Regions from separate parts of the Streptomyces sp. NPDC052079 genome, predicted to be linked through region 2. Evidence: riboswitches for the same ligand, from Rfam matches in the RefSeq annotation. Region 2 holds a riboswitch; the other holds the start of a gene.
What was found. Region 2 has a riboswitch for thiamine pyrophosphate ahead of AB0L56_RS13300 (thiamine ABC transporter substrate-binding protein). Riboswitches for the same ligand answer to the same signal wherever they lie in the genome.
Positions count from the first base shown of each region.

Region 1 (4,163 bases), on a different contig from region 2:
CGTCGGGTGAGCCGGTGACGGAACGCTTCAGCGCGTTCCGCCCCGCTCCGCGGACATCAGCGCCTGCGGCGCCTGCCCCGCCCCCCGGAGCCTGTGGCCGACCGGGCATCCGGTACCTGCGGCTGTCCCCGACCCGGGCTCTGTCCCCGCCCCTGCGCCCGCGCCGTCGGACGGTCGGCGGAGACGACCAGCGCGGCCAGGGCCGTGGTGACCGGCACCGAGGCCACCAGGCCGATCGAACCGATCAGCGTGCGCACGATCTCCTCCGCGACCAGCTCGCTGTTGGCGACCGTCCCCACGCCGCTCTGCGCGATGGAGAACAGCAGCAGCAGCGGCAGCGCGGCGCCCGCGTAGGCGAGGACCAGCGTGTTGACCACGGACGCGATGTGATCGCGGCCGATACGGATGCCCGCCCGGTACAACCCGCGCCGGCCCATCGACGGATTGGCCTCGTGCAGCTCCCAGACCGCGGACGTCTGCGTGACCGTCACATCGTCCAGGACACCGAGCGACCCGATGATCACGCCGGCCAGCAGCAGACCGCTCATGTCGATCCCGGGATACAGCCCGTGGATCAGACCGGTGTTGTCGTCGGTGTTGCCGGTGAGCGCGGCCCAGCCGATGAAGACCGACCCCAGGATGCCGATCAGCAGCAACGAGATGAGGGTGCCGAGCACCGCCACCGAGGTGCGCGCCGACGGTCCATGGCAGAGATACAGGGCGAGCAGCATGATGGCGCTCGCGCCCACCACCGCCACGACCAGCGGGTTCGACCCCTGCAGAATGGCCGGAAGGATGAAGAAGTTCAGCACCAGGAAGCTGACGGCCAGGGCGACGAGCGCCATGACGCCGCGCATCCGTCCCACGGCCACGACGGCGAGCGCGAAGACGCCGGCGAGCAGCGCCATGGGAAAGCGCCGGTTCACGTCGGTGACCGAGTACTGCAGGTCCTCGGGCGCGGAGGGCTCGTAGGCGACCACGACCTCCTGACCCTCGCTCAGCTGACGGGACTGGTCCGGCTGCACGATCTCGTTGAACGTACGGCCCTTGTCGTCGCCGGTGTCGACCCTGATCGTCGCCTTCTTGCAGGTACCGTCCGCCTGCTGCTGGGCGGAGGAACCCTCGGCGGTGGAGGTATCGCCGGTCGGGACGCCTCCGGAGGCGTTCACGGACTGGCAGCTCACCTCCACCACCTCGGTCACCGTGGCGTGCTGCGTCTGCCGGTCGAAACCGACACCGGTGCGCTCGTGCGCCGGCGCGCCGCCCGGCCACAGCACGGCGAGTCCGACCAGCACCGCGGCGGCGAACGGGATCAGGATCGCCGCGATGACTCTGCGCAGATGCCGCGACACGGGAGCCGCCGGGCCGTGACTGTGACTGTGTCCATGCCCGTGTCCGCTGCCGGCGCCTGCGCCGTGCGGTGGTTCGGGCGGTGGATACGGAGGAGGCTGAGTCGGGGTCACCGCCCGATCATCCCAAGAACGAAGGGGGCCCTCTGTTCACCGCGCCAGAAAGGACGCTAGCGTGAAGGCACCTTTTGAACACGCGGGAGCTCGGAGCACCGGGCTGAGAGGGCGCTGACCTCCGTCCCAGCGATGTTTCACATGAAACATGACCGACGTCGAGTGATGTTTCACACGGAACGTCGGCAGACGGAAACCGCTGCGTCGACCGCCGAACCTGTTACCGGGTAATGCCGGCGTAGGGAGTAGGTCTCATGACCAACAAGGACGCAAGCACGCCTGCCTCCACGCAGAACCCGACGGAGACGTCGGCGAACGCCGAGGCCGGGAAGTCCAACGGCTGGCACAAGGCGTACGTCGAGGGCTCGCGCCCCGACCTGCGGGTACCGGTCCGTCAGGTGCACCTCACCAACGGGCAGTCCGTCACGCTGTACGACACCTCGGGGCCGTACACCGATCCGCTCGTCGACACCGACGTCCGCCGAGGACTGACTCCGCTGCGGGAGAACTGGATCATCTCCCGCGGTGACACGGAGGAGTACGCGGGCCGTCCCGTCCGTCCCGAGGACGACGGAATCAAGCACACGTCTCCGCGCGGGGGCCTGCGTAACCTGGACGCCGTCTTCCCCGGCAGGCCACGCCAGCCGCGCAGGGGCCGGCCGGGGAAGGCGGTCACCCAGCTGGCCTACGCGCGCCGCGGTGAGATCACGCCCGAGATGGAGTTCGTGGCGATCCGGGAGAACGTCTCACCCGAGGTGGTCCGGGAGGAGATCGCGGCGGGCCGCGCGGTGCTGCCCGCGAACGTCAACCACCCGGAGACCGAACCGATGATCATCGGCAAGCGGTTCCTGGTGAAGGTCAACGCCAACATCGGCAACTCGGCGGTGACGTCCTCCATCGAGGAGGAAGTGGAGAAGATGACCTGGGCGACCCGCTGGGGCGCCGACACGGTCATGGACCTCTCCACCGGCCGCAACATCCACACCACCCGCGAGTGGGTGCTGCGCAACTCCCCCGTCCCCATCGGCACCGTGCCGCTCTACCAGGCCCTGGAGAAGGTCGACGGCCGGGCCGAGGAACTGACCTGGGAGATCTACAAGGACACGGTCATCGAACAGGCCGAACAGGGCGTGGACTACATGACGGTCCACGCGGGCGTCCGCCTCGCGTATGTGCCGCTCACCGCCAACCGCAAGACCGGCATCGTCTCCCGCGGCGGCTCGATCATGGCCGCGTGGTGCCTCGCGCACCACAAGGAGTCGTTCCTGTACGAGAACTTCGAGGAGCTCTGCGAGATCCTCGCCGCATACGACGTCACCTACTCGCTCGGCGACGGCCTGCGGCCCGGCTCCATCGCGGACGCCAACGACGAGGCGCAGTTCGCGGAGTTGCGCACGCTCGGGGAACTCAACACGATCGCGAAGCGTTTCCACGTACAGACCATGATCGAAGGCCCGGGCCATGTCCCGATGCACAAGATCAAGAAGAACATCGACCTCCAGCAGGAGATCTGCGATGAAGCCCCGTTCTATACGCTCGGCCCGCTGACCACCGACGTCGCGCCGGCGTACGACCACATCACCTCCGGCATCGGTGCCGCGATGATCGCGTGGTGGGGAACGGCCATGCTCTGCTACGTCACCCCGAAGGAACACCTTGGCCTGCCCAACCGCGACGACGTCAAGACGGGCGTCATCACCTACAAGATCGCCGCGCATGCCGCCGACCTCGCCAAGGGGCACCCCGGCGCCCAGGAATGGGACGACGCGCTGTCCGACGCCCGTTTCGAGTTCCGGTGGGAGGACCAGTTCAACCTCGCCCTCGACCCGGATACGGCACGTGCGTTCCACGACGAGACCCTTCCGGCGGAACCCGCCAAGACGGCCCACTTCTGCTCGATGTGCGGTCCGAAGTTCTGTTCGATGAAGATCTCCCAGGACATCCGCCGGGAGCACGGTGGCAGCCGGGACGAGATCGAGGAGGGAATGGCGAAGAAGTCGCAGGAGTTCGCGGCGGCGGGCCATCGCGTGTATCTGCCGATCGCGGACTGAGCGTCCGGCTGCGGAACAGGGAGCGGTGCCCGTCGCGGGTGCCGCTCCCGTGGGACGGTTTCCCTCGTCTTCGCCCGAGCGGATGGGCAGACTGGCCCCATGACAGCGAGTTCGATGAGCAAGGGGTCCAATCTGTCCGTCGGTGCCTCCGTGGTGCGTGTCGAGCTCGCCTGGGCGGCGGGGCCCGGGGTGCCCGACATCGATGCCTCGGCGCTGCTTCTCACGGAGGGCGGGCGGGTGCGGGACGACGGGGACTTCGTCTTCTACAACCAGCCCCGTCACAAGTCCGCCGCCGTGACGCATCTCGGGAAGCGGAGTGCCACCGGGGCCGCGACCGACACCATGGAGGTCGATCTGGGCGCGGTCGAAGCGGCCGTCGAACGGATCGTGCTGTGCGCGTCGGCCGACGGCGGGACGTTCGGCCAGGTACCAGGGCTGGTCCTCAGGCTTCTCGACGCCGGCAACGGGACCGAGGTCGCCCGGTTCGACATGGCCGCGGGGACCGAGACCGCGTTCATCGGAGGGGAACTGTACCGGCGGCAGGGACAGTGGAAGTTCCGCGCGGTGGGGCAGGGGTACGCCTCCGGGCTTGCCGGGCTGGCCACGGACTTCGGCATCACCGTGGACGATCCCTCCCCGCCGGCCGTCG
Region 1 is NZ_JBFAWL010000002.1:444,670-448,832, forward strand. Features, by position in the region: gene AB0L56_RS06520 (YibE/F family protein) at 57-1,463, opposite strand; TPP riboswitch at 1,536-1,725, shown strand; gene thiC (phosphomethylpyrimidine synthase ThiC) at 1,718-3,514, shown strand; gene AB0L56_RS06530 (VWA domain-containing protein) at 3,614-4,163, shown strand, end outside.
Region 1: it holds a riboswitch for thiamine pyrophosphate, as region 2 does, so the genes downstream of both, thiC (phosphomethylpyrimidine synthase ThiC) here and AB0L56_RS13300 (thiamine ABC transporter substrate-binding protein) in region 2, are expected to answer to the same signal.

Region 2 (4,163 bases):
CTCGTCGAGGGCGATCAGGAAGCCGAAGCCGACGGTCACCGCCGACACCCCGAGCGGCAGCATCAGCAGGGCGTCGAACCCGCGCACCAGCCGTCCCGCGTCCCGCCGGGTCAGCGCGACGGCCGCGAGGCCGCCGATCACCACGGCGATGGCGGTGGCGGCGAGGGCGTACCGCAGCGAGTTGCCGACCGCCTCGATCGGCGCGACCAGGAACACTCCTCCGTCGTCCTCGGTCAGCGCCCGGTAGTAGCCGAGGCCGGCGCCGTCGAAGGAACGCTGCACCAGCACCGCGAGGGGCAGCAGAAGCAGTACGGCGACACCGGCGACGACTCCGCCCAGCAGCGCCCACTGCCCGGTGCCGCGCGGCCGGCGGGCGGTCACCGAGGCGTCCACGAGCCGCAGGGCGGTCTCCCGCCGCCGGACGGTCCAGGCGTGCAGGGCGAGGATGGAGCCCACGGCGACGAACTGGATCATCGTCAGGACGGCGGCCGTGGACAGGTCGAAGATCTCGGAGGTCTGCCGGTAGATCTCCACTTCCAGCGTGGAGAAGGCCGGCCCGCCCAGGATCTGCACCACACCGAAGGAGGTGAAGGTGAACAGGAAGACCATCAGCGCGGCCGCGGCCACGGCGGGCGCGAGCGCGGGCAGAGTGACGGTCCGCCAGGCCGCGAACCGTGAGGCGCCGAGCACCCGCGCGGCCTCCTCCTGCCGCGGGTCGAGCTGGGACCAGAGGCCGCCCACCGTGCGCACGACGACGGCGTAGTTGAAGAAGACATGCGCGAGCAGAATCGCCCACACGGTGGTGTCCAGGCGCACCCCCCACAGTTCGTCGAGGAGTCCGCCGCGTCCGACCAGCGCCATGAACGCCGTACCGACGACGACCGTGGGCAGCACGAACGGCACCGTGACCACGGCCCGCAGCACCTGCTTGCCGGGGAAGTCGAAGCGGGCGAAGACATAGGCGCCGGGCAGGGCGATCAGCAGGGTGAGGACAGTGGAGACGAGAGCCTGCCAGGTGGTGAACCACAGCACCTGCCGGACGTCGGACTGGGCCAGTACGTCCCCGATCCGCCCGAGCTGCCAGGTCCCGTCCGTCTTGAGTCCGCGCGCGACGATCGCGGTGACGGGATAGGCGAAGAAGACGGCGAAGAACGCGACGGGCACGGCCATGAGACCGAGCCGCGCCGCGCTCCCGCGCCGCCTTGCCGCCGCTCGCGTCACTTCAGTACGAGCGAGGTCCACGACTTGACCCACTGGTCACGGTTCTCGGCGATCTTCGCCGGGTCCATGGTCTCCGGATCCTTGGCCTGCGGCCCGAACTGCTTGAACTCCTCGGGCACCTCGGCGCCCTCCACCACCGGGTACACGAACATGTTGAGCGGCATGTCCTCCTGGAACCGCTTGCCGATCAGGAAGTCGAGCAGCGCCTTTCCGCCCTCGGGGTTCTTCGCGTTGCTCAGCAGTCCGGCGTACTCGACCTGGCGGAAGCAGGTGCCCTCGGCGACGCCGGTGGGCGCGGTCTCCGGCCGGGGCTCGGTGTAGATGACCTCGGCGGGCGGCGAGGAGGCGTACGACACGACGAGCGGACGGTCGGCCTTGGCCTTCCTGCCGCCGGCCGAGCCGGAGAACTCCTCGTTGTAGGCCTGCTCCCAGCCGTCGACCACCTTGACGCCGTTGGCCCGGAGCTTCTTCCAGTAGTCCGGCCAGCCCTCGTCGCCGTACTGGGCGGCCGTGCCGAGCAGGAAGCCCAGGCCGGGCGAGGAGGTGGAGGCGTTCTCGACGACGAGGAGGTCCTTGTACTCGGGCTTGATCAGGTCGTCGAAGGTCTTGGGCGGGTTAAGGTCGTGCTCGGCGAACCACGCCTTGTCGTAGTTGACGCAGATGTCACCGGTGTCGACGGGGGTGACCCGGTGTTCGTCCTCGTCGGCCCGGTACTCGGGCAGGACCTTGTCCAGGCCCTTGGCCTCGTACGGCTGGAACAGCCCGTTGTCGAGGGCGCGGGAGAGCAGGGTGTTGTCGACGCCGAAGAAGACATCGCCCTGGGGGTTGTCCTTGGTCAGGATGGCCTTGTTCACGGCCTGTCCCGCGTCGCCGTCCTCCAGGACCTTGAGCTCGTAGCCGGACTGCTTCTCGAAGGCGGCGACGACGTCCTCGGACACGGCCCACGAGTTGTGGCTGACGAGGGTGACGGTCTTGGACCCGCCGCCGTCGCCGCTGCCGCCGTCCCCGTCGGACGACCCGCACGCGGACGCCGTGACCAGCCCCAGCCCGACGGCCAGGACCGTGACCTTCTTGGTGATGCCCACTTGATTCCTCCTGGGGGTGACCAGGAAGAGACGCGGCCCTGCCCGGGACCCCTGGCGGAGTCCCGGGCAGGGCGCAACAGCTCGAGTGATGACCGATCTCCCTACCCAGAATGACCTGGGCCAGGTTCGGAGGGTCTGCGGCCGGTGCCGCACTCTCAGCGCTGTGGCGCTCCCCTGTCGGAATATGAGGTTGTCCTTACCTCTGACTTACACGGGTCACCCTACCGCTCGCTCGCGGCGAGCTGACCGCATGCCCCGTCGATCTCCTGTCCACGGGTGTCCCGGATCGTCACCGGCACACCGTGCGCGGCGATCGCCTCCACGAACGCCTTCTCGTCCTCGGGCCGGGAGGCGGTCCACTTGGAACCGGGCGTCGGGTTGAGCGGAATGAGGTTGACGTGCACGGGCCGCCCCTTGAGCAGCCGCCCCAGCCGGTCACCGCGCCACGCCTGGTCGTTGATGTCCCGGATGAGCGCGTACTCGATGGACAGCCGCCGCCCCGACTTGGCCGCGTACTCGAACCCGGCGTCCAGCACCTCGCGCACCTTCCACCGCGTGTTCACCGGGACGAGGGTGTCGCGCAGCTCGTCGTCGGGGGCGTGCAGCGAGATGGCGAGCCGGCACTTGAAGCCCTCGTCGGAGAAGCGGTGGATGGCCGGGACGAGGCCGACGGTGGACACGGTGATCCCGCGCTGCGACAGCCCGAGCCCGTCCGGCTCGGGGTCGGTGAGCCGCCGGATGGCGCCCACGACCCGCTTGTAGTTGGCGAGCGGCTCCCCCATGCCCATGAACACGATGTTGCTCAGCCGCGCCGGGCCCCCGGGCACCTCACCGTCCCGGAGCGCGCGCATCCCGTCCACGATCTGGTGCACGATCTCGGCCGTCGACAGGTTCCGGTCCAGCCCCGCCTGCCCCGTGGCGCAGAACGGGCAGTTCATACCGCACCCGGCCTGCGAGCTGATGCACATGGTCACCCGGTCCGGGTATCGCATCAGCACCGACTCGACGAGCGTCCCGTCGAACAGCTTCCACAGCGTCTTGCGGGTCGTCCCCTGGTCGGTGGACAGATGTCGTACGACCGTCATCAGCTCCGGAAGCAGCGCCTCCCGCAGCCTGCCGCGCGCACCGGCCGGGATGTCGGTCCACTGCTCCGGCTCGTGCGCGTACCGCGCGAAGTAGTGCTGCGACAGCTGCCTGGCACGAAACGCCTTCTCACCGACCGCAACGACCGCCTCCTTCCGCTCGGCAGGCGTGAGATCGGCAAGATGCCGCGGCGGCGTCTTGGCTCCGCGCGGCGCAACAAAAGTAAGTTCTCCGGGCTTAGGCATGGCTGTACCAGTGTCGCAGATCGACATGGGTGGCCCGGCCGGGCTCAGAACAGGTCGGCGATCAGAACGGTGACCTTGGTGGCGTGGCTCTTCGTACGGTTCCAGGGGGCCGCGCAGTAGCGGCGTGGTCATTGGGTGATCGTACTGAAACGGACGTCGGGCCCGCGTCCTGGGAGGGCGGGGGCCGATCGGTTTGGGGGTGGGTGCGGGTCAGGTGGAGCCGACGAAGATCACCAGTAGGAGCCACACCACCGGTGCCGTCGGGAGCAGGGAGTCCAGGCGGTCCATGATGCCGCCGTGGCCGGGCAGCAGGGTGCCCATGTCCTTGATGCCCAGGTCGCGTTTGATCATGGACTCGCCGAGGTCGCCCAGGGTGGCGCTGGCCGCGACCGCGAGGCCCAGCAGCAGGCCCTGCCACCAGCTGCCGTCGTCGATCAGGAACTGCATGCACAGGGCGCCCGCGACCATCGCGAACGCGATTGCGCCCAGCAGGCCCTCGCGGGTCTTGCCGGGGCTGATCCGCGGGGCG
Region 2 is NZ_JBFAWL010000006.1:195,774-199,936, reverse strand. Features, by position in the region: gene AB0L56_RS13305 (iron ABC transporter permease) at 1-1,170, opposite strand, end outside; gene AB0L56_RS13300 (thiamine ABC transporter substrate-binding protein) at 1,218-2,306, opposite strand; TPP riboswitch at 2,387-2,492, opposite strand; gene rlmN (23S rRNA (adenine(2503)-C(2))-methyltransferase RlmN) at 2,528-3,634, opposite strand; gene AB0L56_RS13290 (phosphatidate cytidylyltransferase) at 3,845-4,163, opposite strand, start outside.